2 regions of the Streptomyces yangpuensis genome follow, and region 1 is predicted to be linked to the other one. Evidence: riboswitches for the same ligand, from Rfam matches in the RefSeq annotation. Region 1 holds a riboswitch; the other holds the start of a gene.

Region 1 (14,079 bases):
TCGGTCTCCCAGACGATCACCGACTCGGGGTGGTCCAGGAGGTTCTCCCCCACCCCGGGCAGGTCGTGGACCGGCGGGATGCCGAGGGCCTCCAGGTCGGCGCGCGGGCCGATGCCGGAGTGCAGCAGCAGGCGCGGGGTGTCCACGGCTCCGGCGCACACCAGTACCTCGCGGCGTGCGGTGACCAGGGACTCCGTACCGTCGGCGGCGCGTACGCGGACTCCGCGCGCCCGGGTGCCGTCGAGTTCGATCCGGTGGGCCCAGGTCTCCAGCAGGATGCGGAGGTTGGGGCGTTCGTCCATGACGGGGTGGAGGTAGGCCACCGACGCGGAGGAACGCTTGTTGTCCTCGGGGTGGTAGGCGAGGTCGAAGAAGCCGACGCCCTCGTGGAAGGGCTTGCGGTTGAAGCCCTCGATGCGCGGCACGCCCAGGGCGCTCTGCGCGGAGTCGACGAAGTCGCGGGCGATGGCGTTGCGGTCCTTCTCGGCCACCGGGACGATGTTGTTCAGGAGCTTGTCGAAGTACGGGTCCATGGCGGCCGCGTGCCAGCCCTCGGCCCCCGCCTCCGCCCACTCGTCCCAGTCGGACGGGAGCGGCTTGAATGAGATCAGGGTGTTGTGCGAGGAGCAGCCGCCGAGGACGCGGGCGCGGCTGTGGCGGATGTGCGAATTGCCGCGGGGCTGCTCGGTGGTGGGGTAGTCGTAGTCGAGTTCACCGCCGAGCAGGCCCATCCAGCGGCGCAGGGTGAGCACGTCGGGACGGTCGACGTCGCTGGGCCCGCCCTCGATGACGGCGACGGTGACGTCGGGGTCCTCGGTCAGGCGGGAGGCGATCACCGAGCCGGCGGTGCCGCCTCCGACGACGACGTAGTCGTACTCGTGCTCCGCCGGGGTGGGATGGTGTGGGGGGGTGGTCATGCTGTGCTCCTCCTTCAGCCCGCGAACCAGCGCACGGGGCGCGGGGCGAGGTTCTGGTACACGTGCTTGGTCTCGCGGTACTCGGCCAGGCCCGAGGGGCCCAGTTCGCGTCCGGTGCCGGACTTGCCGAAACCGCCCCACTCCGCTTGCGGGAGGTAGGGGTGGAAGTCGTTGATCCAGACGGTGCCGTGGCGCAGCCGGCCCGCGACGCGGCGGCCGCGGCCGGCGTCGGAGGTCCAGACGGCGCCGGCGAGGCCGTACTCGGTGTCGTTGGCGAGGGCGATGGCCTCGGCCTCGGTGCGGAAGGTCTCGACGGTCAGGACGGGCCCGAAGACCTCCTCCCGTACGACGCGCATCCCGCGGTGGCAGCGGTCGAGCACGGTCGGCCGGTAGAAGTAGCCGGGGCCGTCGGGGCGTACGCCGCCGGAGCGGAGCACGGCTCCCTCGGCGAGGGCGGAGGCCACGTACTCCTCGGTGCGTTCGCGCTGGGCGGCGGAGACCAGCGGACCGCACTCGACGCCGGGGTCGGTGCCGCGGCCGAGGCGGATCCGGTCGGCGCGGCGGGCGAGTTCGGCGACGAAGCGCTCGGCGACGCTCTCCTCGACGATGAGCCGGGAGCCCGCGGAGCAGACCTGGCCGCTGTGCATGAAGGCGGCGTTGAGGGCCTGGTCGACGGCGGTGTCGAAGCCCTCCTCGGTGGCGCAGGCGTCGGCGAAGACGACGTTGGGGTTCTTGCCGCCGAGTTCGAGGGCGACCTTCTTGACGGAGTCGGCGGCCGCGCGCATCACCTTCGTGCCGCTGGTGAGACCGCCGGTGAAGGAGACGAGGTCGACGTCGGGGTGGGCGGCGAGGCGCGCGCCGACGGGGTCGCCGGGGCCGGTGACCAGGTTCGCGACGCCGGCCGGCAGTCCGGCCTCGACCAGCAGGCCGATGAGGGCCGCGGTGGACAGCGGGGTGATCTCGCTGGGCTTGAGCACGAAGGTGTTGCCCGCGGCGAGGGCGGGGGCGATCTTCCAGGAGGCCTGGAGGAGCGGGTAGTTCCAGGGGGTGATGAGCGCGCAGACCCCGACGGGTTCGTGGACGACGACGCTGTGGACGTCCGGGGTGCCCGCGTCGACGACGCGGCCCGCGCTCTCGCCGGAGACGAGGTCGGCGAAGTAGAGGAAGGCGTCGGCGACGCAGTTCACGTCCACCCGGCCCTCTTCCAGGGTCTTGCCTGCGTCGCGGCTCTCCAGCAGGGCGAGGCGTTCGCAGTCGCGGTGGAGCAGGACGGCGGTGCGGCGCAGGACGGCCGCCCGTTCCAGGACGGGGGTTCGGGGCCATTCCCCGCCGTCGAAGGCGGAGCGGGCGGCGCTGACGGCCGCGTCGGTGTCCGCGGTGCCGCCCTCGGCGACGACGGCGAGGACCGTGCCGTCCGCCGGGTCGAAGACCTCTCGGGTGGCTCCTGAGATCGCGGAACGCCACGTTCCCGCGATGTGGATGGTCGTCTGCTCGGACACGACGCGCTGTACCTCCGATTCCGGCCACCGCGGCGTCCCCGCGGTGGTGCTGCTCGGGCGCGCTTGCCCCGGTCCTCGGAAGACATGTCCCAACAGTCACTGGAAGTGACGGGAGTCACTCCTTGTGGCTCCGCGGAGGGCTGGGCCGCAGGGCCTGCGTCACACCCCCCGGCCGGGACGTCCGAGGCCGCCGGGACGGCCGGGACAGCAGCGGGCGCAGACACTCCGGGTCCGGCGGCTCGGCCCGGCCGGTGCGCGGGTCGGGCACGAGGCCGGAAGTGCCCAGCCACTCGGTGAGGTACTTGGCCCTGGAGATCCCGGGGCCCCCGGTTGCCGCGCGGGCGGCCGGCCGACCGCGGCTGCCGCAGACGTCGTCGCGTCAGCCGCCGGTCGTACGGCCGGACGTGCCTCAGGTGTTCGCCAGCAGGAGGTGGCGCTCGTCCGGGGTGAGGCCACCGCGCACACCGTGCGGGATCCGGTCGGCCAGGGCGTGGCGGCGGCACGGGAGCCGGACCGGGCACCGGTGGCAGACCGCCTTGGCGGCCTCTTCGCGCTCCCGGACGGCCTCGGCCCGCTCGTTCACGGCCGGCTCGAAGACGTCCCGCGCCCCGGAGCGGCACGGTCCGTCGAGTGGTGCGTCGTGCCGGGCGTCGAGCATCCGCGGGTGGAGGAGTACGTCCGTACGGGAGTTGTCGGTCACGCCCGGGTTCCTTCCGGCAGGGGCGGTCCGTCGTGACCGCCTGTTCCGGCGCGTATCACCGGAACGGGCGCATCCATGCGCCGCCGGTTCCCCGGGTCACAGGCGCCAGTACGTACCGGCCCGGGAGTCGACGTGCACCACGTGCCGGCCGACGCGCACCACGTGGTGGTCCGGGCCGGACCAGGAACCGGCGGCGCCGTCCGCCCCGGGCAGCGGGGTCCAGATTTCCAGGAAGGTGCTGCCGTCCGGGTTGGTGCCCCGCTCGACGAGGTCCGCGCCGTCCCACCGGAAGGTGCCGGTGTCGTCGCCGGGCTCACCCGTGACGTGGTGGAAGCGCACGCGGGAGCCGTCGAAGGAGGTCGTACCGGCGAAACCGCGACTGTCGGCGTAGTACGGCCCGGCCTGCAGCCACACCACTTCGCCGTCCGGCGGGTCTTCGATCAGCGGTCCGCCGTCGCGGCTGATGCCGCGCCGCAGCCAGGCACCGCGCCCGGGTACCGGGACGCCGTCGGCCCGGCCGTCGCCTCGGCCCTCCGCCCGACCGCCGGCCGTCGGCTCCGGCGCCCGCTCCCGCTCCGGCTCAGGCGCGGTCATCGGTGGCGGCGGTGTCGTCCACGGCCAGCAGCGTCAGTGGCACGTTGCCGCGCACCGCCTGCGAGTACGGGCAGACCGCGTCCGCCCTGTGCACCAGGGGCTGCAGGTCCGCCGCCCGCCACCCCGGCAGGCTGACGGTGAGGGACACCGCGAGGCCGTATCCGGCGGGTGTGTCCGTCGTACCGAGCTCCACCTCGCACGCCACGCGCGCGGCGGAGGCGTCCGCCCCGAACTCGGCGGCGACTTCCGCGAGCGCGGAGGTGAAGCAGGCTGCGAAACCGGCCGCGAACAGCTGCTCGGGGTTGGTGGTGCCGGGTACCTTCTTGCGCGGCGGCGCGAGGCGGACGTCCAGGCGTCCGTCGTCCGTGCGGACGGCTCCGGTACGGCCCCCCGAGGCGTGCGCGGTCGTCCGGTACAGGCTGCGGGTGAGTGGCACGGTCATGGCGTTCGTACGGCCCATCTTGCTCGACGAGGACACTGCCCGGGTGCGGACAGCGGGCGGTGCCGCTCGTGCGGCAGCACCTCGCGCGTCGTCGTGCGTAACCGGGTACGGCGCATCTCGTCCGGGGCCTGGGATCCGGCCGCCGCACAATCTAGCACCGCGGAGTGTCGGCCCGGAACCGGCTGCGGTACGCCCCCGGCGGAAGCCCCTCCCACCGGGTGAAGGCCCGGACCAAAGCCGTCGCACCGCTCAGCCCGACGAGCGGTGCGATCCGGTCCAGCGGCAGGTCGGTGGTCTCCAGGAGCCGTCGGGCCCGGGCGCGGCGGGCGGCATCGAGGAGGGCGCGCCACGACGTGCCCTCGGTGTGCAGGGCCCTGCGCAGGCTGCGGACACTCAGGTTGAGCTGCCGGGCCGGGCCCTCGGGGCTCGCGTCCTCCAGCGTGGCCCGGTCGAGCCACCGTCGGACGCCTCCGGCCACCGTCCCGGCCGCGGACAGCCGCGCGAGGAGACGGTCGGCGTAGGCCCGGTGCAGGGCGTTGAGCACCGGGTCGTGGACGGGGCGGCGCCGGTCGAGGTCCGCGTCCGCGACCGTGATCGCGTTCTCCGCGGCGTCGAAGGCGACGGCGCAGCCGAACACCCGCGCGTACGGCTCGGCGGCCCCCGCGCGGGCGTGCGCGAACGACACGGTCAGGGGTGTCCAGTCGTCGCCCACGATCCAGCGGGCCGCCCGCACCATGCTGCTGACGACCGCTTCCACCTGCTGGGGGTGCATGGCGGACGGTCCGACGGTCGGCCGGTAGCCGATCCGGCCGACGCCGCCCTGGCGCTCCAGGGTGACCGTGCCCGCCTGGCTCACCAGCGGGTGGTAGCGCTCGGCCGCCTCCGCGGCCTCCGCGAGGCTGGCGCAGGTGAGGATGAGGTGGCCGAGGATGTGCAGGCCGTCGGGCCGGATGAGGTCGCCGACCAGGAGGCCGGTGTGGGGGCCCGCGTCCCCGGCGGCGAGCACCCCGTCCCACAGGGCGCGCATCTCGCCGTACTCCAGCCGGTCCGTGGGCAGGGCCCAGGGACCGGACCCGCCCCCGCCCCCGCCCCCGCCCCGGGCCGACGCGCTCAGGACGGCGTGGGCGTAGGACGCGGTGACGGAGGGCGGCTCGGCGGTGGACACGGCCGTCAGTCAATGCGGGCGCACCACCCCCGTCAAGGGTGTCCGCGGGCCGTCCGGCGCGGGAAGACACGGGAGGGGCAGGACCGGTCCGGGGAGTCAACGCCTTGGCCGTGGGGGTCAATGACGGCGCGGCGGGCCGCTCTTAGCGTCGTCCTTCGGACACCAGAGGAGTACGCCGTGATTCTCTTCCTGCTCCCCGCGGGCGACTACGACCCCACCGAGGCGGCGGTGCCCTGGGCCGCGTTGCGGGACGCCGGCTTCGAGGTGCGTTTCGCGACCCCTGACGGAAAGGTCGCGCTCGCCGATCCCCGGCTCACGGACCTCGGTTTCTCGTGGCTGTCGCCCTGGCTGATGACCCGCCGGGCCGAGCTGGCCGCATACCGGCGCCTCACCGAGGACCCGTCGTTCCTCGCTCCCTGCGCGTACGCGGACGTCGATCCGGACGCCGTCACGGGCCTTTTCGTCCCCGGTGGTCACGCGCCGGGCATGCGGACGCTCCTCGAAAACGCCACCGCCCAGCGGTTGTTCGCCGGGATCTTCGCCCGGGGGCTGCCGGTGGGGGCCGTCTGCCACGGAGTGCTGCTCGCCGCCCGGGCCAAGGATCCCGCGACGGGGCGCTCGGTCCTCCACGGCAGGCGGACGACGGCCCTGACGTCGTTGCTGGAGTTGACGGGGTGGAACCTCACCCGTCTGTGGCTGGGGCGCTACTACCGCACGTACCGGACCACCGTGCAGCAGGAGGTCACGGCGGCGCTCGCCGATCCGCGGCACTTCCTGGCCGGTCCGCCTCTGCCCGTGCGCGACACCGCCGCCCGGCCCGGGCGCGGCTTCACCGTCACGGACGGCAACTACGTATCGGCGCGGTGGCCGGGTGACTGCCACCGCCTCGCGGCGGACTACCTCGCGCTGGTCCGGGCGCACGCGGCGGCGGGAACGGCGGACCGCGCGGGGTGAGCCGGCCGGGGTCCGGACGGCCGCCCGAAAGACCATCTCCGCAGTGTCGTGCACGCTTCGTGAATGGGATGGGATGAGATGGGGATGACTCGACGAAGAGCATCGGGGCGAGGCCGGTACCTCCTGATCGGCCTGGTCCTCGCGCTGGTCGCACTGGCGCTCGGCCCCGCGACGGCGGCCGGCGCCTCGGCCGGCTCGCGGTGGTGGGAGCCCGTGGCGCGCCCGGCGCCGGACTCGCAGGTCAACGTCACCGGGGAGCCGTTCACCGGGACCGACGCGCAGGGCCGCGTCCGCGGATATGTCGACGGGCACGTCCACCTGATGTCCGACGAGGGCTTCGGCGGACGGCTGGTCTGCGGGAAGGTCTTCTCCACGGGCGGTGCGGCGGACGCCCTCAAGGACTGCCCCGAGCACTACCCGAACGGTGTCCTCGCTCTCTTCGACATGATCACCAAGGGTGGTGACGGCCGGCACGACCCGAACGGCTGGCCGACCTTCCGCGACTGGCCGGCCCACGACTCCTCCACCCACCAGCAGACGTACTACGCGTGGGTGGAGCGGGCCTGGCGGGGCGGGCAGCGGATCCTGGTGAACGACATGGTCACCAACGGGGTCATCTGCTCGCTGTACTTCTTCAAGGACCGCGGCTGTGACGAGATGACCGCGATCAGGCTGCAGATCCGCAAGACGTACGAACTGCAGGACTACGTCGACGCCATGTACGGCGGCCCGGGCAAGGGCTGGTTCCGGGTCGTCACCGAACCCGACCAGGCGCGCAGGGTCATCCAGGAGGGCAAGCTCGCCGTCGTCCTCGGGGTGGAGACCTCGGAACCGTTCGGCTGCAAGCAGGTGCTGGACGGCGCCCGCTGCACCATGGCCGACATCGACCGCGGCCTCGACGAGCTGCACGGTCTGGGTGTGCGCAGCATGTTCCTGTGCCACAAGTTCGACAACGCCCTGTGCGGTGTCCGGTTCGACTCGGGCACCCAGGGCATGGCCATCAACGTCGGCCAGTTCCTGTCGACGGGCACCTTCTGGAGCACGGAGCCCTGCCCGGGACCCGAGCACGACAATCCGATCGGGTTCGGCCTCGCCGCAGCACAGGCCGAGCACTCCGGGGACGCCGGCGCGTCGCACGCCCACGCGGCGGGCACGGTGGGCGCCGAGGGCGACGCGGAGACGGACGCCGAGGCGCGGGCCAGGATCCGCGGCGCGTTGCCGGAGGGGGTGGAACTGCCGGAGTACGGTGCTTCCTTGCAGGCGGCCCAGGCCCAGTGCAACCGCCGGGGCCTGACGGCGCTGGGCGAGTACGCGGTGCTGGGCATGATGAAGCGCAGCATGATGCTGGAGATCGACCACATGAGCGTCAAGGCGGCCGGCCAGGCTCTGCGGATCCTCGAAGCCGAGCGCTATTCCGGTGTCCTGTCCACGCACGGCTGGATGGACGAGAACTGGACCGAGCGGGTCTACCGCCTGGGCGGCTTCATCACCGGCCACATGTACGAGGCCCCCGCGTTCGCCGCGGAGGCGCGCAAGCATGCCGCCCTGCGCGCCCGGTACGGTGCCGGCTACGGCCTCGGCACCGACATGAACGGCTTCGCCTGGCTGCCCGGACCGCGGGCCGCGGCGGGCGATCCTGTCCGCTACCCGTTCCGCAGTGCCGACGGCGGCTCGGTCCTCGACCGGCAGGTCACCGGCTCGCGCGTCTGGGACGTCAACACGGACGGCGGCGGCGCCCATTACGGTCTCGTGCCGGACTGGATCGAGGACATCCGGGTCACGGGCGGCCAGGACGTGGTGGACGAGCTGATGCGGGGCGCCGAGGGCTATCTGCGCATGTGGGAGCGTACGAGCGACCACACCACCCCCTACGAGCCCCTGGTCCGCGGCTACCGCCCGCACGCCGGGCATCTGGCCTCCTCACGGACGCTGCCCGCGGGCTTCACCCATGAGGCGGTTTGGAAGGTGCTGCGGGACCCGGCACCGGGCACGGTCCGGCTCTACGAGTGCAAGGTGGCGAACCACTCGCTGCTGACGCCGGACCCGGGCTGCGAGGGTCAACAGCCCCTGGGCGCGGTCGGGTACGTGTACACGAAGGCGGTGCCGGGCTCGGTCCCCCTCTACCGGTGCTACATACCGTCCGTGTTCGACCACTTCGTCTCCAACCGGGCCGACTGCGAGGGGCCGTACGTGCGGGAGGGTCTGCTCGGCCACGTCATGCCGGCGGCCGGGCCCGGCACCGGCTGACGGCGGGCACCCACCGGATCCCGGCCTCCTTCAGGAACGGCCGGGCTCCGGTGGGCTGCCGCCGAGGACGTCGGCGACATGGGCGGCGAGTGCGGAGCGCAAGCCGTCGGGGGACATCTGCCGTTCGTCGATCAGGTGCGTCACCAGGTCGGCGCGGATCGCGGCCAGCAGGGCGTGGGCGGTGAAGTCCGGGTCGTGGACGCCCGGTACCCGGTCGAGCGCCGCGCGCAGCGTTTCGTGCCACCATCCGTAGTGCCCGGCCCGGTACGGGCTGCTGATCCCGGCGTCCTCCGCGGCGGACATGAGGTTCCGGTTCTCGGTCTTGAACTTCAGGGCGGTGTCGAGGAGGTCCAGCACCTGCTGCCGCGGGTCGGAACCGGTCTGCTCCTGCACCTCCCCCACCGCGCGCCGCAGCGGTTCGAGGCGGGAGGTGATCACGGCGGCGATCAGGCCGGCCCGGTCGCCGAAGCGGCGGAAGAGGGTGCCCTTGCCCACGCCGGCGGCTGCGGCGATGTCGTCCATCGACACGCTGTGGGGGCTGCTGCTGGCGGCGAAGAGGGCGTCGGCGGCCGCCAGGACGGCTTCTCGGTTGCGCTGGGCGTCCGCGCGCTCCGTACGCTCCCTGCCCTCCGTACGCTCCGCTCGTGGGGTCACGGGTCCTCCCCGGTCTACGGCCGCTCCGGCCCCTGGAAATGATATTCGGCCGGTGCGTGCGGGCGGCTGCACCTCCCGTTCGACGAAGGCGCGCAGGGTGCCCGGGGGGCGCCCGGTGAGGCGCTCGACGGTGTCCGAGGTGCGGTCCTCCGCGCCTGCGGCGATGGCGCGGTCCATGGCCGCGAGCATGGTGGCGAACTCCAGCGGGATCTCGGCCGCCCAGCGGTCGCGCAGTTGCTCGAAGGTCAGCTGCCGGTGCACGACGGTGCGGCCGGTGACCTCGGTGATGACCGTGGCGACGTCGGTGTAGCTGAGGGCCTGCGGCCCGGTGAGGATCAAGTCGGTGTTCGGGGCCTGTTCGGCGGTCAGGGCGTGTACGGCGACGGCGGCGATGTCCTCGGCGTCGACGAATCCGACCCGGCCGTCCCCCGACGCCGTGAGGATGGCTCCGTCGTCGCGGATGGTGCGGGCGTGAGGGGCGGCGCCGGTGAAGTTCTGCATGAACCAGGACGGCCGCAGCACCGCCCACTCCTCGAACAGGGCGGGCAGTTGCTCGTGCACGCGGCCCACGGCCGGGCCGCCGGAGGGGATCGCCGAGGAGCTGAGCAGCACGACGCGGCGTACGCCGGCGGCGCGGGCCCCGTGGAGGAAGGGCAGCATGACGGCGGCGGGGTCGGGAGCGCCGGTGGGCGGGACGAGGTAGGCGCGGTCGGCGCCGTCCAGGGCCCCGGCCCAGGTCGCCGGGTCGTTCCAGTCGAAGCGGACGGGGTCGGCTCCCGCCAGTGGGGTGGCGTTCCGGCCGGCGGCCTTGACGCGGCGTCCTGCGGCGATCAGTCCGGTGGTGACGCGGCGGCCGGTGGTGCCGGTGGCCCCGATGACCAGCGTGGCGTGGGTGGTCGTCATCGGTTCTCTCCGGTGAGGTCGGCCCCGACGCCGGTCAGGGATGCGGCGAGGGGGTTCCAGTAGTCGCGGTAGGAAGTGATGAGCCCGTTCTCGACCGTGACCACGGCGATGTAGGTCATGTCGTAGGGAGTGTCGGTCTTGACCAGACGGCCGACACCCCGCATCTCGACCACGATCGTTTCGGGGACGGTGGTCTGATGGATCGTCACGTCCGGGAAATCGTGCAGGTCGATGTGGTCGGGGTAGTCGCGCATGTACGCGCCGACCGCGGCCTTGCCTTCGAGGCGGGCCGGCCAACCGGCGGGGGCGAAGGGAAATTCGAGGACACCGCGGGCGTCCCACAGGTCGACCCAGGCGGGGATGTCCTTCTCCAGCAGCAGGCGCAGGCCGTGGCGGTACAGCTCCGCGGGCTCCATGGGCTCCGCGGGCTCCATGGGCTCCGTGGGGGTCGTCATGAGGAAGCTTCCGTTCTGCTCGGCGTGGCGGCGATTTCTGCTCGGCGGGGCGGCCCGGGGGAACACAAACGGACCGCCAGTCCGCATGACCGCGACCTTACGGACCGCCGGTCCGTTTAGCAAGGGCGGTGACCCCGCCGGCAGTGGAGAAGGGCACGGAAAAGGCCGTGGCCGACCCGCGGAACGGGTCGGCCACGGCCTTCGGCGGGGCTCAGGAAGTGCGCTTCAGGGTCCAGGTGTTGGGGTTGAAGCTGGGAACGGCGGAGTAGCGACAGCCGCTCGAGTAGTAGGTGCTGACGATGGTCCAGCCGGCGGGCGGCCAGGTCGACGCGCAGGCGTTGACCTGGGTGCCGACGGGGTAGCCTCTCAGGTCCTTGATCTGCTTCATGTTGGGCGTGAAGCCGGAGCCGCACCCGGCGCTGTTCCACCACTGGACGTCCACCCAGCCGTCCGGGGTGAGCGCGCTGGCGCACATGTTGACCGTGTCACCGGGCGCGGCGGAGGCGGGACTTGCGGTGACGGCCAGGGCGGTGACGGCCATGGTGGCCAGGGCAACGGCGTAACGGGTGCGGATCATGGGACGTTCCTTCCTCGGTGCACTGGGTTCGCCGCCGACCGTCGGCAGGCCGTACCAGGCGCCGCGTCATTGCTATCCGACCCAGGAAGACTCCAGAAAGTCACCTTTTGGGCATAACTCTGCGATCGTTTAGCGCCGGTGTCAGCCGATCGGCTGCCGCGCCTCGGCGCGCACCTTCAGGGTGGCCTCGGCGAACTTCGCGAGGTCGATGGCACCGGGCTCTTGCTGCGCGGTCTCCGGCGTCACGAATCCGACCGAGGCACCGGTGTTCTCGTCCGCCCAGGCGCATATGGGCAGGGAGCCACCCGCCGCGCCCTGCTTCATGGTCAGCACCTGGCAGGACAGGGTGATGTCGGAACCGTTCGGGGTGATGTCCTTCGCAGGGACGGCCACGGTCGCGCCCTCGGCGTCCCCGGCGCCGGCCAGCATCTTCCTGCGGGCCCCGGCCGGGTCCTTGAACCGGCCGTACATCCCCGAGACGACCAGCGCACCCGTGCCCTGCGGGGACTTGGCGCTGTACTGGCCGACGACCGGCTTCGGGTCGCGGATCTTCGAGTCGTAGGTGCCCTTGAGGGCATCCTCGCCCGCGGTGGCCGAAAGGTCCTGGTCCAGCGTGTACTTGCCGTCCAGAAGGGTCTTGGGGACGACGAGCTTGTGGGTGGCCTCGGGGAAGCCGCCCCCGCCTCCGGTCAGCAGGCTCGCCCCGAACCCGAGGACGCCGAGCGCCACCAGCGAGGCCGCGACGATCCCGATCACCATGCCCGTCCGGTTCCTGCGCTGCGGCGGACCCATCGGGGGCTGCCCCCAGGCGCCTTGGCCGGGGTACGGCTGCTGCTGCGGGTACGGCTGATGCCCCGGGTAGGGCTGCCCGGGGTGGGGCTGCGGGTGCGGGTGCGGGGGCTGCGCGGTGTACGGCAGGCCGCCGTACGGGGCCTGGGGCTGCGGGGGCCCGTACGGGCCGGGGTTCTGCTGGGGCGGGGGCGTGCTCATGCCCGAACGCTACGGCAGCCCCGCCCGCGTCCGCCGCCGAGGGTCTCCGGGCGGACGGTCAGTCCTGGGCGTGGTCCTGGTCCTGGCCTGGGCCTGGGCCTGGCCTGGGCCTGGGCCTGGGCCTGGGCCTGGCCTGGGCCTGGGCCTGGGCCTGGGCCTGGCCTGGGCCTGGGCCTGGGCCTGGCCTGGGCCTGGGCCTCAGTCCTGGTTCTGGGCCTCAATCCTGGTCCTGCGCCAGGCTGAAGAGCACCCGCTTGTTCTTGTCGGGGTAGGCGGGGTCGGCCCGTTCGAGCCGGACCCGGACGTTCGCGCCGAGTTCGAGGTCGACGGCGGCCGAGGCGACTTTGCCCAGCACGGCGGGCTCCGCCAGCTGTACCTGGCCCTCGCGAGGATTCGGCTGCGCCAGTTCCGCGTCCGTGTCGATCACCACCGCGTCGAAGGTGCTCCCCACCCGGTCCATGAGCAGCGCCGCCTCCACCAGGTCCACCGATTGCCGGTCCGCCGCGTTCCCCTTGGCCTTCTCCATCCGGCTCGGCAGGTCGGCCAGGGCGGCGAGCACCCATTCGGGCGGCTCCCGGTCCGCGCTCGCGGCCACGCACAGTTCACCGGCGTACCGGTCGACCAACCGCCGCAGGGGCGCCGTGCAGTGCGTGTACGGTGCCGCGATCGCCGCGTGGACGGTCTGCGCGGGGATGTGCTCGTGGTCACGGAAGGACTTGTAGACCGATTTCAGCAACAGGGCGCCGGCCGCCTCATGGAGGAAGGCCGCGTGCCGGTGCTGGTGCGGATCGAGGGAGCGGATCAGTTCGGCGTACGAGACGTGGTGCGGCCAGTCGATGCCGAGGCCCTGGGCGATGTGGCGCAGTCGCGTGACCTCGTGGGTCGGGGCCTGCTCCTGGGTCCGCAGGATTCCGGGGCCGCCGCCGTCCAGCATCATCCTGGCCGCGGCCATACCGGTCATGAGGGAGATCTGCTCGTTCCAGCCGTCCACGGGCAGTGCGGCCCGGTAGCTCAGCCGGAACGATCCGTTCTCGACGGTGACCTCCTGGTCCGGCAGGCTGAGCGAGATGCCGCCCCGCTCGGCCTCGACGGCCTCGCGCAGGGTTCCGATGTTGCGCAGCAGGGCGACGGACTCGGCGGCGGTGCCGGCGTCGATGGCCTGCTGGACGGCCGCGTAGTCGAGTCTGGCCGTACTGCGCACCAGGGCGCGGCTCACGGACGACGTGATCACCTCGCCGTGGGCGTCGAGGTCGTGCTGCCACAGCAGGGCGGGGACCTTCTGGTTCGGCAGCAGGCTGGCCGCGCCCTCGGAGAGGACGGGCGGGTGCAGGGGCACCTTGCCGTCGGGGAAGTAGAGGGTGACGATGCGTTTGCGGGCCTCGGCGTCCAGTGCGTCGCCCGCGGTGACGAAGGCGGCCACGTCGGCGATGGCGTAGTACACGCGGAACCCTCCGCCGGGCCGTCGCTCCAGGTACATGGCCTGGTCGAGGTCCTTCGAGCCGGGCGGGTCGATCGTGAAGAGCGGCAGGTCGGTCGCGTCCTTGTCGGGCAGCCGGGGCGCGCGGGCGGCGGCCTGGGCCGCGGCGAGCACCGGATCGGGGAAGACCGAGGGGGCCTGCAGGTCGGTCCGCAGCTTCTTCAGGGCGGTGGCCAGCGCGGCCTTGGCCGCTTCGGACATGCGCATCGGGCGGCGTGGCATGCCCCGAGCGTATGGCGGAGGCCGCCCGCCGGCACGGCGGGCGACCCGTCCGGGTGCAGCGGGGCCGGCCACACCGCGCGTCGACCGGACACGATGCGCCGGGCGTCCGGGGGTCCCGGCGGGGCGGCCGGTCGCTGCTCGGTGCGGGGTGGCGGCCCGGTCCTCGTCGTCGGGTCAGGCGCCCACACCCAGCACGGTACGGATCAAGGTCCGCTGGGCATCGGACAGGCAGGGGTCCTGGAGGTCGAGCACCTCGTCGTCGACGGTGATCCGGTAGCGGTAG
Region 2 (14,079 bases), 4.6 Mb from region 1:
CACGCACACGCGGGAGTTGTATGGTCCGGCCCCTGAGACCACCCCCGACCGGACCCTGAGACCACCCCCGAGCCGCGCCCGCGCGGCGCCCGCGCCCCACAGCCCCGCCCGAGCCCCGCGCCCCGCGCCCCGCGCAGCCGCGCCGCGCAGCGCCCCGCTCAGTCCCGCCCCGCGTACATCCGCGCGATCACGTCCTCGATGTCCGGCTCCCGCACCGACAGGTCCACCAGCGGGTACTCCGCCGCCACCGCCGACACCAGCGGCGCGGCCGACTGCCCCGCCGGGAAGGCCAGCCACTGCCGGGGCCCCTCCACCTTCACCACCCGCGCCCCCGGCACGCTGATCGGCGCCAGCTCCCGCTCCAGGTCCACCACCAGCGTCCGCTCGCTCTCCCCCGCCGGCCCCGCCGCGTGCAGCCCGCCCAGTACCCCGTCGTACATCAGCCGCCCGTGGTCGATGACCATCACCCGCTCGCAGAGCTGCTCGATGTCCTGGAGGTCGTGCGTGGTCAGCAGCACCGTCGTGCCGCGCTCCTCGTTCAACTGCCGCAGGAAGCCCCGTACCTTCGCCTTGCTCACCACGTCGAGCCCGATCGTCGGCTCGTCCAGGTACAGCACGTCGGGATCGTGCAGCAGCGCCGCCGCGATGTCCCCGCGCATCCGCTGCCCGAGCGACAGCTGACGCACCGGCACGTCGAGCAGTTCGGCCAGGTCCAGGCGGTCCACGCACCGCTCCAGGTTCTCCTCGAACCGCGCCCTCGGCACCCGGTACATCCGCCGCATCAGCCCGTACGAGTCCTTCAGCGGCAGGTCCCACCACAGCGTGGTGCGCTGCCCGAAGACCACCCCGATCCGGTGCGCGAGCCGCACCCGCTCCCGCGCCGGGTCGATGCCCGCGACCCGCAGCCGGCCGCCGCTCGGGTTCAGGATGCCGGTCAGCATCTTGATCGTGGTCGACTTGCCGGCCCCGTTGGGCCCGATGTAGCCGACCATCTCGCCCCGCGCGACCGCGAAGCTGATCCCGTCCACCGCCCTGACCTGGCGTTTCTCCCGGCGCATCAGGCTCACCCGGCGCCGTACGTCAAAGACCTTCTCGACCCCGTCCAGCGAGATCAGCACATCATCGTCCACCACGGCTCAGCTCCCCGTACTCCGGTACGAACGGACTCCCGCGCGCCAGGCCAGCGACGCGGGCACGAACACCACGAAGGCCACCAGCGGGCTCAGGAACGCGGCCCACCCCGGCAGTCCCAGCGGATCGGGCCGCCCCAGCACATACAGCGCGGGCAGCCAGTTGACGAAGGCCAGCGGGACGATGAAGGTCACCCCGCGCAGCAGCTCCGTCGCGAAGACCGTCGGCGGGTACTGCAGCATCGTGCAGCCGCCGTAGGTGAAGGAGTTCTGCACCTCCGCCGCGTCCCCGGCGACGAACTGGAAGGCGGCCCCGGCCACCATCACCGCCGCGAAGATCGCCGCACCGGACAGCACCATCACGGGCACCAGCAGCACCTTCCCGCCTGTCCAGTCGACCTCCAGCGACCAGAGCGCCCAGCCCAGCACCCCGAGCCCCTGCACGACCCGGCCCAGCCGGCGCAGCGCGAAGCGGTCGGCCGCGACCTGCGCGAGCAGCGGGACCGGCCGTACCAGCATGGTGTCGAGCGAGCCGTCGCGGATCCGGGCGCCGATCCGGTCGGTGTTGCCCAGCAGCAGGTCCGCCAGTCCCAGGGACGCCGAGCAGGACCCGTACAGCAGGGCGACCTCGGGCAGCGTGAAGCCGCCGAGGACGTCCACGTGCGAGAACATGATGGAGATCGCGACGAAGTCCAGCAGTGTGATCGCCGCGTTCCCCACCGTCGACAGGACGAAGGACGTCCGGTACGTCATCGTCGACCGGATCCACATGGCCACGATCAGGCCGTAGCCGCGCAGCCCCTCCAGGACCCGGCCGCGCGCCCGAGGCACCTCCGGATCCGTGAACTTCCGCCGCTTCTGCGCCGGCCGTGTCGCGGCCGTACCCGCCGTACCTGCCGTACTTGCCGTACCCGCCGTACCGGTCGCCTCAGCCACCCTGGACCACCACCTTCCGCGTCGCCGCCGACTGCAACAGCCGCCCGGCGCCCAGCAGTACGAGGACCCAGCCGGCCTGGAAGCCCAGCGCGCCGACCGCGTCCCCGGCCCCCGAGTGCACGCCCAGCAGCACGTCCATCGGGACCTGGAGCATGGCCGCCCAGGGCAGTACGCGCACGAACTCCCCGAAGGCACCGGGGAAAACGGTCAGCGGCAGCAGCATCCCCGAGAAGAAGATCGAGACGACGGTCGCCATCAGGTTGATCCCCGACCCGTCCATCAGCCAGAAGGCCAGCAGCCCCAGCATGTAGCGCACGGCGAAGCTCACCACCAGCCCGAGCACGACGGAGACCAGGAACAGCAGCCACCGCCACGGGTCCGAAGGCAGTGCCAGCTGGAAGGCCAGCGCCCCCGCCACGAGCGGGACCAGCCCGCGCCCCAGCAGTTGGAAGGCGGACCTGCCCAGGTCGGCCGCGAGCCACCACATCTGCAGGTCCGCGGGCCGGTACAGGTCGACGGCGATGTCGCCGGTGCGGACCCGCTCCTGGATCTCCTCCTGGAACCCGCCGCCGATGAACGCCCCGGCCGCCAGCAGCGACTGGCTCACCCAGACGAAGGTCAGGGCCTGGGCCCGGTCGTAGCCGCCGAGCCCCGGACGCTGGTCCCACAGGGCGGCGTACGTGAACGCGACGATGAACCCGAACACGGTATTGGTGAAGACGCCCGCCGCGGTCGCCGTGCCGTAGGTGGCGTATCGCCGGAACCCGCCGGCCGCGACCGCCGCGTAGAGGCGCACTCTCTGGCGCACCGTATCCCCTCCGTTTTCCACGTCGTTCCTACGTCGGCCAAAGCGCGCGAGCTTAGTGCGGAGGGGCGAGCCACGCGACCGATTTACCCCCGTCCGGGACGGTGGTCACCGGCCATCGGGTAGACACCATGAGGTACAGAAGTGGATATTTCGAACAGCGTCGAGGAGTCCTGGAGATGAGCGACCAGTCACCACCCGCGGGCTGGACCCCTCGCGACCCGGACACCCCGCCCGGCGGTCACGCGGGACCCGCGGGACCCGGCGCACCGGGAGGACCTCCCGGGCCAGAAGGACCCGGCGGGAAGGCCCGTCGCCGGCGGACCGGCCTGCGGCGCCTCCTCCCCACCTGGCGCATGGTCCTCGGCACCGTACTGCTCCTCGCCCTCCTGATCGGCGGCGGCCTCGTGGCCGGCTACCTGCTGGTCGACATCCCGCCGGCCAACGCCGCCGCGACCGCGCAGTCCAACGTCTACCTCTACTCCGACGGCTCCCAGATCGCCCGCGACGGCGAGGTGAACCGCGTCAACGTGCCCCTCTCGCAGATCCCGCTGACCGTCCAGGAGGCCGTACTGGCCGCAGAGGACCGGGACTTCTACTCCGAACGGGCGGTGGACCCCAAGGCGATGGTCCGCGCCGCCTGGAACACGGCGACCGGCAAGGGCACCCAGTCCGGCTCGACGATCACCCAGCAGTACGTCAAGAACTACTACTTGGGCCAGGAACAGACGATCAAACGCAAGGCCAAGGAGTTCTTCATCGCGGTCAAACTCGGCCGCGAGAAGTCCAAGGCGTACATCCTCGAGGGCTACCTGAACACCAGCTACTTCGGGCGCAACGCCTACGGCATCCAGGCCGCGTCCCAGGCGTACTACGGCAAGGACGCCGGCAGCCTCACCACCGCCGAGGGCGCCTACCTCGCCACCCTGCTCAACTCCCCCAGCGCCTTCGACGTCGTCTCCCACCCGCAGAGCCGCACCCGCGCCCTCGCCCGCTGGAACTACGTCCTCGACGGCATGGTCAAGAAGGGCTGGCTGCCCGCCGCCGAACGCGCGGCCACCGGCTTCCCCGAGCCCGGCAAGGTGCGCGCCGCCGCCGGCCTGTCCGGCCAGCGCGGCTACCTCGTCGAAGCGATCAAGGAGTTCATCCTCGACCGCAAGATCCTCGACGACAAGACGCTGGCCGAGGGCGGCTACCGGATCACGACCACCATCGACCGCCGCCACCAGGCCGTCTTCGTCGCGGCCGTCGACGACCGGATGCTCGGCAAACTCGACCCCGACGCCCGCAAGGCGGACCGGGTGGTCCGGGCCGGCGGCGTCTCCATCGACCCGGCCACCGGCAAGGTCGTCGCCATGTACGGCGGCGTCGACTACACCAGGCAGTACGTGAACAACGCGACCCGGCACGACTACCAGGTCGCCTCCACCTTCAAGCCGTTCGTCTTCGCGGCCGCCGTCGAGAACGACTCCCGCACCCAGGACGGCCGCCGGATCACCCCCCACACCGTCTACAACGGCGACAACAAACGACCCGTCGTCGGCGGCCGGATCCGCTTCGCCCCGGAGAACGAGGGCCAGGTCTCCTACGGGAACATCACCGTCAACACCGCCACCGACCTCTCCGTGAACGCCGTCTACGCGCAGATGGCCGTCGACGTCGGCACCGCCAGGGTCAAGAAGACCGCCATCGACCTCGGCATCCCCGAGGACACCCCGAACTTCGTGGCCGGCCCGGCCATGGCACTCGGCACCCTTCAGGCCAGCGTCCTCGACATGACCCAGGCGTACGCGACCCTCGCCGACCACGGCCGCCGCACCCCCTACACCTTCCTGGAGGAGATTGCGAAGGGCGGCGACAAGATCACCCTGCCCGAGCGCCCCTCCGTCCAGGCCATCAGCCGCGAGGCCGCCGACACCACCACGTCCATGCTGGTCAGCGTCGTGGACAACGGCACCGGCACGGCGGCCCTCGCCGCCGGCCACCCGGCCGCGGGCAAGACCGGCACCGGTGAACTGGACCGCTCGGCGTGGTTCGCGGCCTACACCCCCAACCTCGTCACGGTGGTCGCCATGATGGGCCAGGACCCGGACACCGGCACCCTGGAGTCGCTGTACGGGGCGCTCGGCGAGTCCCGCATCGGCGGTGGCGGCTACCCGGCCCGGATCTGGGCCGCGTACACGAAGACCGCGCTGGAGGGCACCGACCCCGTGGACTTCCAACTCGACCTCCAGCCGGGCGCCGCGCAGCCCCAGCCGCCGCCCTCCACGCAGTCGGACCCGCCGCAGGAGACACCGGGCGACGGCACCCCGCCCCCCGACCGGCGGCCGACCCCGCCGTCCGGCGGCCAGGACGGCGGCGGACAGGACGACGGCGGGCAGAACTCCGGCGGCCGGACGCAGGGCGGCCAAGACAACGGGGGCCAGGACGGCGGGGGCGGCGACAGCGGCGGCCGGACTCAGGGCGGCCAGGACACCGGAGGCCGGACCCAGGGCGGCCAGGACGACGGCGGCACCAGCCAGGGCGACGAGGGCGGCACCACCGCGGGCACCCAGGGCGGGGCCGGCTCGGGCGGCTGGGACGGCGGCGGGGTCATCGGGGGCCCGCGCCCGCCGTCCGCGTTCCTGGAGTAGCCGTTCCTGCCGTACCCGCAGGCTCAGTGACCGGAGGTCGCCTTCAGCCCCACCACGGCCACCAGCAGCAGACAGATGAAGAAGATCCGGGCGGCGGTGACCGGCTCACCCAGCACCGCCATACCGAGCACGGCCGCACCGGCGGCACCGATGCCCACCCACACCCCGTACGCCGTGCCGATGGGCAGGGTCTTCGCGGCGTAGGACAGCAGCACCATGCTGGCCACGATCCCGGCAGCTGTGAACACACTGGGCCACAGCCGGGTGAAGCCCTCGGTGAACTTCATGCCGATCGACCAGCCGACTTCGAGCAGACCGGCGAGGAGAAGAAGAACCCAGGCCATGACGGCACCTCCGAGAATCGAGCGATACGGGGTGCGTCGTCTTTGCGTACCCGGTACGGCGCGTCTCGTCGGGTTCTCACCCACCGTAGCAAAGGACAGCGGAAAGGGCCGGTGACCCGGGCCACCAGCCCTTGCGCGCGACCACCGGTCCGATCAGAGGTCCAGAGGTCGGAGGTCAGAGATCAGAGGTACAGCCCGTCAAAGGTCAGAGGTACAGCCCGGTGGAGTCGTCCGACCCCTCCAGCCGCTCCGCGGCCACGGCGTGCAGGTCCCGCTCACGCATCAGCACGTACGTCGCACCGCGCACCTCGACCTCGGCACGGTCCTCGGGGTCGTACAGCACCCGGTCCCCGGGCTCGACGGTCCGGACGTTCTGCCCGACCGCGACGACCTCGGCCCAGGCCAGCCGCTTGCCCACGGCGGCCGTCGCCGGGATCAGGATGCCGCCGCCGGAACGCCGCTCACCCTCGGGCAGATCGGACTTCACGAGCACGCGGTCGTGCAGCATGCGGATGGGCAGCTTGTCGTGGGTGGTGTTCTCGCTCACGCCACGAACCTACCTGCCCGCGCCCGTCCCGTACCGCGCAGGGTCATCCGCGCTTGTGGCGCGCCGAGACGACCAGCAGTCCGACCAGACCGGCCGCGACCAGCGCCACGGGCACGATGCGCTCCAGGCGCGGGCTGCCGTCCGGGTGGCGCAGACCGTCCCGCACGTCCGTCACGACACGGTTCACCGTGGCGAAGGCCCGCCCCGCGGTCTGGTCGACGGTCGAGGCGACCCGGGCCCGCGCGTCCCCGATGATCGTCTGCGGGTGCATGCGCACGCCGATCTCGTCGAGCGTCTCGGCGAGCTGCTCGCGGCGGCGGACGATGTCCGCCTCGATCTGTGCGGGGGTCCTGGCTTCCGACACCGCGCTGCCTCCGTCGTCGTGGTCGTGGTCGTGGTGGTGGTGATCGTGTGGGGCGTAGTCCGCCGTGAACAGTCTGTCAGCTTAGTCTCGTGACGTACCGATCCCCTCCCGAGGAGACTGTCAGATGAGCGAGCGACTGCAGCCGGGCGACACCGCCCCCGCCTTCACCCTGCCCGACGCGGACGGCAACGAGGTCTCGCTCGCCGACCACAAGGGCCGCAAGGTCATCGTCTACTTCTACCCCGCCGCGCTGACGCCGGGCTGCACGAAGCAGGCGTGCGACTTCACGGACAACCTGGACGCCCTGGCCACGGCCGGCTACGACGTCATCGGCGTCTCCCCCGACAAGCCGGAGAAGCTCGCGAAGTTCCGCGAGAAGGAAAACCTGAAGGTCACCCTGGTCGGCGACCCGGAGAAGGAGACCTTGGCGGCGTACGGGGCGTTCGGCGAGAAGAAGCTGTACGGCAAGACGGTCACGGGCGTCATCCGCTCGACGGTGGTCGTGGACGAGGAGGGCAAGGTCGAGCACGCCTTCTACAACGTGAAGGCCACGGGCCACGTAGCCAAGATCATCAAGGACCTGGGCATCTGACTCCCCTGCCCCCGTCCTCTTGGAGCGGGCCGCCCCTGAACAGGGCCGGCCCGCTCCGCTTATCGGACGACCCCACCCGTGACCGTCCGACTATCGCCTCGTTGCTCCGTACGAGAGCCGCACACGCGGCCGGATACACGGAGGGGGGGGCGGGCATGCCGATCAGCCCGTACACGAAGGAACGCCTGTCGGAAGCGGCGCGCGCGTCACGCACGATGACGGAGGCGTTGGAGTACCTCGGGCTGGACCCGAAGAGCGGGTCCCGTGAGTACATGCGCAGGCGCATGGCCCAGCTCGAAGTGGACACCTCGCACTTCGAACGTGAGGGGAATCGCTGGACGCGAAGGATCCTGGAGGAGGCGGTGAGCGCCTCCAGCAACATGTACGAGGTCCTGCGGCGCCTGGGCCTCGACGCGGTGGGCGGAAACCACACCCACATCACGCGCCGGGTCCGCGCGCTCGGCATCGACACCTCGCACTTCACCGGACAGCCCCGGACGGATCGGATGCGAGACAACCACCGGAGGCGTACGCCCGCCGAGATCCTCTGCGTGGATCACTCGCCCCACCCTCGACGCACGCCGAGCTCGACACTCCGACGCGCGCTGCTGGAACTCGGAACCGAGGACTCCTGCGCCGACTGCGGCGTCGCCCCTGTATGGATGGGCGCACCCCTCCCCCTGGAGGTCGACCACATCAACGGGGACTGGCGCGACAACCGCCCGGAGAACTTGAGGCTGTTGTGCCCCAATTGCCACTCCAGCACGGACACGTACCGCGGCCGGGCGAAGGGCCGACGGCGATGACGGATGCCGCGGACACCACCGGTCCGACACCTCGGCGCCGGACGTACGCGCGGCGTGCGAAACCCGAAGCCACCCTGCTGCGTGAGGCCGTGGCTGCATCCGGCTCACTCGCCGAAACCCTGCGGCGCCTGGGCAAGGTGCCGTCGGGAGGCATGAACAGAGCGCTCAAAACGTGGATCCACGAGGACGGCTTGTCGACCGAACACTTCCTGGGCCAGGCCCACAACCGGGGCAAGCCCGGCACCACTCCCGAGCGCCGGGCCGAGGACATACTCGTCAAGCAGGACGGTCGGCGCCGCACGCGAACGTATCTGCTCCTGCGCGCGTTGCGCGAAGTCGGCGTACCCGAATGCTGCGAGATGTGCGGAACGCCTCCCGTTTGGCGAGGTCGGCCGATGACGCTGGAGGTCGACCACATCAACGGCGACTGGAGTGACGACCGACGCGAGAACCTCCGGCTGCTGTGCCCCAACTGCCATTCGATCACCGGCACATGGTGTCGAGGAGGACGTCGACGCAAGGCCGCCTGATCTTGCTGGGCCTGGGCAGTCCAGCGACCGCTATCATGGCAGGCGGCTAGCGGCGGTGGCGCAACGGCGACGCAGCAGACTTAGGATCTGTGGCCCGTGAAACGGCTTGAGGGTTCGAATCCCTTCCGCCGCATTTTCAAGGGCCTGCGAATCGAAGCTTGTTTTCGATTCGCAGGCCCTTCGGCGTGTCCGGCCGTCAGGGCAGGAGGGCTCGGATGAAGGGGACCAGGGCTCGGAAGGCCTGGCCGCGGTGGGAGATGGCGTTCTTCTCGGCCGCGGTGAGTTCCGCGCAGGTGCGGGCCTCGCCCAGGGGCTGGAGGATCGGGTCGTAGCCGAAGCCGCCCGTGCCCGAGGGGGCGTGACGCAGGGTGCCCAGGAGGCGGCCCTCCACGACGCGTTCGGTGCCGTCCGGCAGGGCCAGGGCCGCCGCGCAGAAGAAGTGGGCGCTGCGGTTCTCGTCGGCGATGTCGCCGAGCTGGGCCAGGAGCAGGTCCAGGTTGGCCTTGTCGTCGCCGTGGCGGCCGGCCCAGCGCGCGGAGAAGATGCCGGGGGCGCCGTTCAGGACGTCCACGCACAGGCCGGAGTCGTCGGCGACCGCCGGCAGGCCGGTGGCCTTGGCCAGGGCGTGGGCCTTGAGGAGGGCATTCTCCGCGAAGGTGACGCCGGTCTCCTTGACGTCGGGGATCTCCGGGTACGCGTCCGCGCCGACCAGCCCGTGGGGCAGGCCGGCGTCGGAGAGGATGGCGCGCAGTTCGGAGACTTTGCCCGCGTTGCGGGTCGCGAGGATCAGGCGGCTGGGCGTCGAGGTCATGCCCCCATTATCCCGGGGTGCAGACCTTGGAGATCTCGCTCGCCGCGTCCGCGACCGGCTGGATGTCCGGGACGGTGTTGCCGCTGTCGATGGCGGTACGGACGTTCTTGACCGCCGTGTTCATCGAGTCGATGGCCTTGCCGAGGTCGGCGTTGTCCGTCTGGTCGCCGATCTTCTTGAGGTTGGTCTCGATCTGGTCGAGTGCGTTCTTGGCGTCCTGGGGGCTGTTGCCCGCCTGGGAGACGGCCTGCTGGAGGTCGTTCGCGCCGTCCGTGATGGCGACCGCCGTGTTCGCGCAGTCCATCGCCGTGGAGATGGCGTCGCAGGCGGTGAGGGCCGGGACGGTCAGGACGGCTGCCACGGCTACTGCCGCTATGCGGAGCTTCATGCAATTCTCCCGAGTGGACTTGTGCGAGTACGAGTGCGAGTACGAGTACGGATGCGGATGCGGACACGAGGACGAGTGCGCGGGCGCACGGTGGTGAGACCGTGCGCCCGCGCCCGTTGTCCGTAGGGACGCCGAACGGTGTCCGGCGGTTGCCGACGCATGCCGACGGTGGTCGGCTACAGGCCGAGCGCGCCCCGCTGGATGGCCTCGAGGTCCGCGCAGCCGCCGGCGGCGAGGTCGAGGAGGGCGTTCAGTTCCTTGCGGTCGAAGGGCTCGCCCTCGGCGGTGCCCTGGACCTCGACGAAGCGGCCGTCGCCGGTGCAGACCACGTTCATGTCGGTCTCGGCGCGCACGTCCTCCTCGTAGCAGAGGTCGAGGAGCGGGACGCCGTCGACGATGCCGACGCTGACGGCGGCGACGGTTCCGGTGAGGGGCTTGCGGCCGGCCTTGATGAGCTTCTTCTGCTGGCCCCAGGCGACGGCGTCGGCGAGGGCGACGTAGGCGCCGGTGATGGCGGCGGTGCGGGTGCCGCCGTCGGCCTGGAGGACGTCGCAGTCCAGGACGATGGTGTTCTCGCCGAGGGCCTTGTAGTCGATGACGGCGCGCAGTGAGCGGCCGATGAGGCGGGAGATCTCGTGGGTGCGGCCGCCGATCTTGCCGCGGACGGATTCGCGGTCGCCGCGGGTGTTGGTGGAGCGCGGCAGCATCGAGTATTCGGAGGTGACCCAGCCCTCGCCGCTGCCCTTGCGCCAGCGCGGGACGCCTTCGGTGAAGGAGGCGGTGCAGAAGACCTTGGTGTCTCCGAAGGAGATGAGGACGGAGCCCTCTGCGTGCTTGCTCCATCCGCGTTCGATGGTGACCGGGCGGAGCTGTTCGGGCGTACGGCCGTCGATGCGAGACATGTGTCCGAGCCTAGTGGGTGCCCGGCAGCGCGAAGACCCCGTCCGGGTTGCGGGACGGGGTCTGCGGGTGCTGCGGGTGCTCGGTGGTGTTCGGGCCGAGCGGCCGGGACTCAGGGAGTCCGGGTCACCGGGGTCACCGGGATCACTGGGATCACTGGGATCACTGGGATCACTGGGATCACCGGATCACCGGATCACCGGATCACATCATGTCTTCGATGTCGGCGGCGATCGGGTCGGCGTCGGTGCCGATGACGACCTGGACCGCGGTGCCCATCCGGACGACGCCGTGGGCGCCGGCGGCCTTGAGGGCCGCTTCGTCGACGAGGTCGGGGTTGATGACCTCGGTGCGCAGGCGGGTGATGCAGCCCTCGACCTCTTCGATGTTCTCGATGCCGCCGAGCCCGGCGACGATCTTCTCAGCCTTGGTGGCCATGTGTTTCTCCCTGAGTGATGCGAAGAACGAGTCTCAGCGGCCGGAACATGGAGCCCTCCGCACGGCCCGCGTTGTCACGGTAACGCACGGTTGGCCCATCTACGCGAGCGCGTGTCCGGTCCCTGCCGAATGATGACGATCAGCAGCAACCTGCCCACAACTGGTCTACACCAGTGTGCACGCAACTGCTGCCGCATCCAAAAAATCCGGGCCGGTCAGGGAGACGCCGATGAGTGCGAGCAGCGCCGCCGCAGTACCGCGACCGTCGCGGCGCAACACCCTTTACCAGGGGCTGCAGAAGATGGGGCGGAGCCTGCAACTGCCGATCGCGGTCCTGCCGGCGGCCGGCATCCTGAACCGGCTGGGGCTGATCGACGCCGAGGGCACCGGTGTGTGGCCCCAGATCGCCAAGGTGATGGCCGCCGCGGGCGGCGCCCTGCTCAACGCGGACCTCGGTCTGCCGCTCCTCTTCTGTGTCGGCGTCGCGATCGGGATGGCGAAGAAGGCGGACGGCTCGACGGCGCTGGCGGCGGTGGCCGGCTTCCTCGTCTACCGCAGCGTGCTGCGGGCGTTTCCCGTGCCCTGCCCGGACGGCACGAAGGACGTGGGGGGCGGCTGCCTGGGGGCGGACGAGACCTTCGCCCAGTACACCTTCCAGAATCCGGGGGTGTTCGGCGGCATCGTCATGGGGTTGCTGACCGCCTGGTTCTGGCAGCGCTATCACCGGGTGAAGCTGGTGGACTGGCTCGGCTTCTTCAATGGCCGCCGGCTCGTCCCGATCATCATGGCCTTCGTGGCGATCGCGTTCGCCGCGCTGTGCCTGTGGGTCTGGCCGCCGATCGGTGCCGCGCTGGAGAGCTTCTCCGACTGGCTGGTGGGCCTGGACTACTGGGGTGCGGGGATCTTCGGTGTCGCGAACCGCGCGCTGCTGGTGATCGGCCTGCACCAGTTCCTGAACGTGCCGGTGTGGTTCCAGTTCGGCAGTTACACCAAGCCGGACGGCGAGGTGGTGCACGGCGACATCAACATGTTCCTCAGCGGTGACCCGGATGCGGGCCTGTTCCTGACCGGCTTCTTCCCGATCATGATGTTCGCCCTGCCGGCGGCGGCCCTGGCGATCACGCACTGTGCGAAGCCGCAGCGGCGCAAGGAGGTCGGCGGGCTGATGCTGTCGGTGGCGCTGACCTCGTTCGTCACCGGGATCACCGAACCGCTGGAGTACTCCTTCCTCTTCGTCGCGCCGGCGCTGTACGCGGTGCACGCGGTGCTGACGGGCGTGTCGATGGCGGTGACGTGGGCGTTCGGCGTCCACGACGGCTTCAGCTTCTCGGCGGGTCTGATCGACTACGTCATCAACTGGGGGCTGGCCACCAAGCCGTGGCTGATCATTCCGATCGGGCTGGGCTTCGCCGTCGTCTATTACGTCGTCTTCCGCTTCGCGATCACGAAGTTCGACATCCCCACGCCGGGCCGGGAGTCGGACGAGGAGATCGAGGCGATGCAGGCGGAGAACACCAAGGCGTAACCGGCTTGGCCCGCAGGGCCGTTCGACCCGGTCGCCGAAGGCCCTCGGATCCCGGATCCGGGGGCCTTCGGCCTGTCCGGAGGTCCGGGTGCGGGGGCGGCCGCGAGGACCCCCGCTCCGTGTGGCGTAGGCCACAGGAAAACGAAGGTTCCTTATCTAACCCTCACCGTGCTACAACTGGTCTACACCACGATTGGTGTAGACCACGCGGGCCTATCTGAGCCCTCGTACCCCCATTTCTGAGACGTCGCCGCCCCCCGTTCTTTCCCTGTCGGCGTCGCCTTGCCCACTGGAGGAAGTTGTGTCCACGGCTACCGCCCCCGCGGCGGAGAAGAAGAAGGGCGCTGGCGTGATGGCCGTCATGCAGCGCATCGGCCGGAGCCTCATGCTCCCCGTTGCCGTGCTGCCCGCCGGCGCGCTCCTGCTCCGCCTGGGCGCGGACGACATGCTCGGCGACAAGGACGTCTTCCCGACGTTCGTCCTCAAGATCGCCGGATACATGGCCGCCGGCGGCGGCGCGATCCTCGACAACATGGCGCTGCTGTTCGCCGTCGGCATCGCCATCGGCTTCGCCAAGAAGTCGGACGGCTCCACCGCCCTGGCCGCCGTCACCGGGTACCTGGTCTTCCAGAAGGTCCTCGCCACCTTCACCGACAGCAACCTGCCCCAGGTCGCCAAGGTGGTCGGCGGCAAGATCGTCATGGTCGACGCGCCGGTCAACGCCGGTGTGCTCGGCGGTGTCGTGATGGGCATCATCACCGCACTGCTCTACCAGAAGTTCTACCGGACCAAGCTGCCGGACTGGGCGGGCTTCTTCGGCGGCCGCCGCCTCGTCCCGATCCTCTCCGCCCTGGCGGGTCTGGTCACGGGCATCGTCTTCGGTCTCATCTGGCCGGTCCTCGGTACGGGTCTGCACAACTTCGGTGAGTGGCTGACCGGCTCGGGCGCCGTGGGCGCGGGCATCTTCGGTGTCGCCAACCGTGCGCTCATCCCGATCGGCATGCACCACCTCCTGAACTCCTTCCCGTGGTTCCAGGCCGGTTCGTTCGACACCGCCAACGGTGCCGTCCACGGTGACATCGCCCGCTTCCTCGCCGGTGACCCGACGGCCGGACAGTTCATGACCGGCTTCTTCCCGATCATGATGTTCGCCCTCCCGGCGGCCTGCCTCGCGATCGTCCACTGCGCCCGCCCCGAGCGCCGCAAGGTCGTCGGCGGCATGATGTTCTCCCTCGCGCTCACCTCCTTCGTCACCGGTGTGACCGAGCCGATCGAGTTCACCTTCATGTTCATCGCCCCGGTGCTGTACGCGATCCACGCGGTGCTGACC

What was found. A riboswitch is a leader RNA that binds a small molecule or an ion and turns the genes downstream of it on or off. The one in region 1 is predicted to bind guanidine.
Positions count from the first base shown of each region.
Region 2: another riboswitch for guanidine. It lies ahead of NRK68_RS12800 (DMT family transporter); the one in region 1 lies ahead of NRK68_RS33440 (Ohr family peroxiredoxin).

Region 1 is NZ_CP102514.1:7,363,940-7,378,018, reverse strand. It holds gene NRK68_RS33460 (GMC family oxidoreductase) at 1-917, opposite strand, end outside; gene NRK68_RS33455 (aldehyde dehydrogenase family protein) at 932-2,416, opposite strand; gene NRK68_RS33450 (WhiB family transcriptional regulator) at 2,826-3,116, opposite strand; gene NRK68_RS33445 (hypothetical protein) at 3,213-3,710, opposite strand; gene NRK68_RS33440 (Ohr family peroxiredoxin) at 3,697-4,152, opposite strand; guanidine-III (ykkC-III) riboswitch at 4,235-4,298, opposite strand; gene NRK68_RS33435 (AraC family transcriptional regulator) at 4,304-5,317, opposite strand; gene NRK68_RS33430 (type 1 glutamine amidotransferase domain-containing protein) at 5,495-6,271, shown strand; gene NRK68_RS33425 (amidohydrolase family protein) at 6,356-8,518, shown strand; gene NRK68_RS33420 (TetR/AcrR family transcriptional regulator) at 8,549-9,172, opposite strand; partial or broken gene NRK68_RS33415 (NmrA family NAD(P)-binding protein) at 9,239-10,075, opposite strand; gene NRK68_RS33410 (nuclear transport factor 2 family protein) at 10,072-10,530, opposite strand; gene NRK68_RS33405 (hypothetical protein) at 10,742-11,107, opposite strand; gene NRK68_RS33400 (hypothetical protein) at 11,249-12,097, opposite strand; gene NRK68_RS33395 (RNB domain-containing ribonuclease) at 12,315-13,796, opposite strand; gene NRK68_RS33390 (protealysin inhibitor emfourin) at 13,971-14,079, opposite strand, start outside.
Region 2 is NZ_CP102514.1:2,803,557-2,817,635, forward strand. It holds gene NRK68_RS12780 (ABC transporter ATP-binding protein) at 159-1,130, opposite strand; gene NRK68_RS12785 (ABC transporter permease) at 1,137-2,066, opposite strand; gene NRK68_RS12790 (ABC transporter permease) at 2,059-2,862, opposite strand; gene NRK68_RS12795 (transglycosylase domain-containing protein) at 3,051-5,504, shown strand; gene NRK68_RS12800 (DMT family transporter) at 5,528-5,848, opposite strand; guanidine-III (ykkC-III) riboswitch at 5,879-5,943, opposite strand; gene NRK68_RS12805 (GroES family chaperonin) at 6,054-6,395, opposite strand; gene NRK68_RS12810 (DUF3618 domain-containing protein) at 6,439-6,759, opposite strand; gene bcp (thioredoxin-dependent thiol peroxidase) at 6,884-7,351, shown strand; gene NRK68_RS12820 (HNH endonuclease) at 7,507-8,157, shown strand; gene NRK68_RS12825 (HNH endonuclease) at 8,154-8,687, shown strand; tRNA gene NRK68_RS12830 (tRNA-Leu) at 8,737-8,820, shown strand; gene rdgB (RdgB/HAM1 family non-canonical purine NTP pyrophosphatase) at 8,884-9,498, opposite strand; gene NRK68_RS12840 (hypothetical protein) at 9,506-9,886, opposite strand; gene rph (ribonuclease PH) at 10,063-10,788, opposite strand; gene NRK68_RS12850 (PTS sugar transporter subunit IIB) at 10,991-11,224, opposite strand; gene NRK68_RS12855 (PTS transporter subunit EIIC) at 11,454-12,749, shown strand; gene NRK68_RS12860 (PTS transporter subunit EIIC) at 13,102-14,079, shown strand, end outside.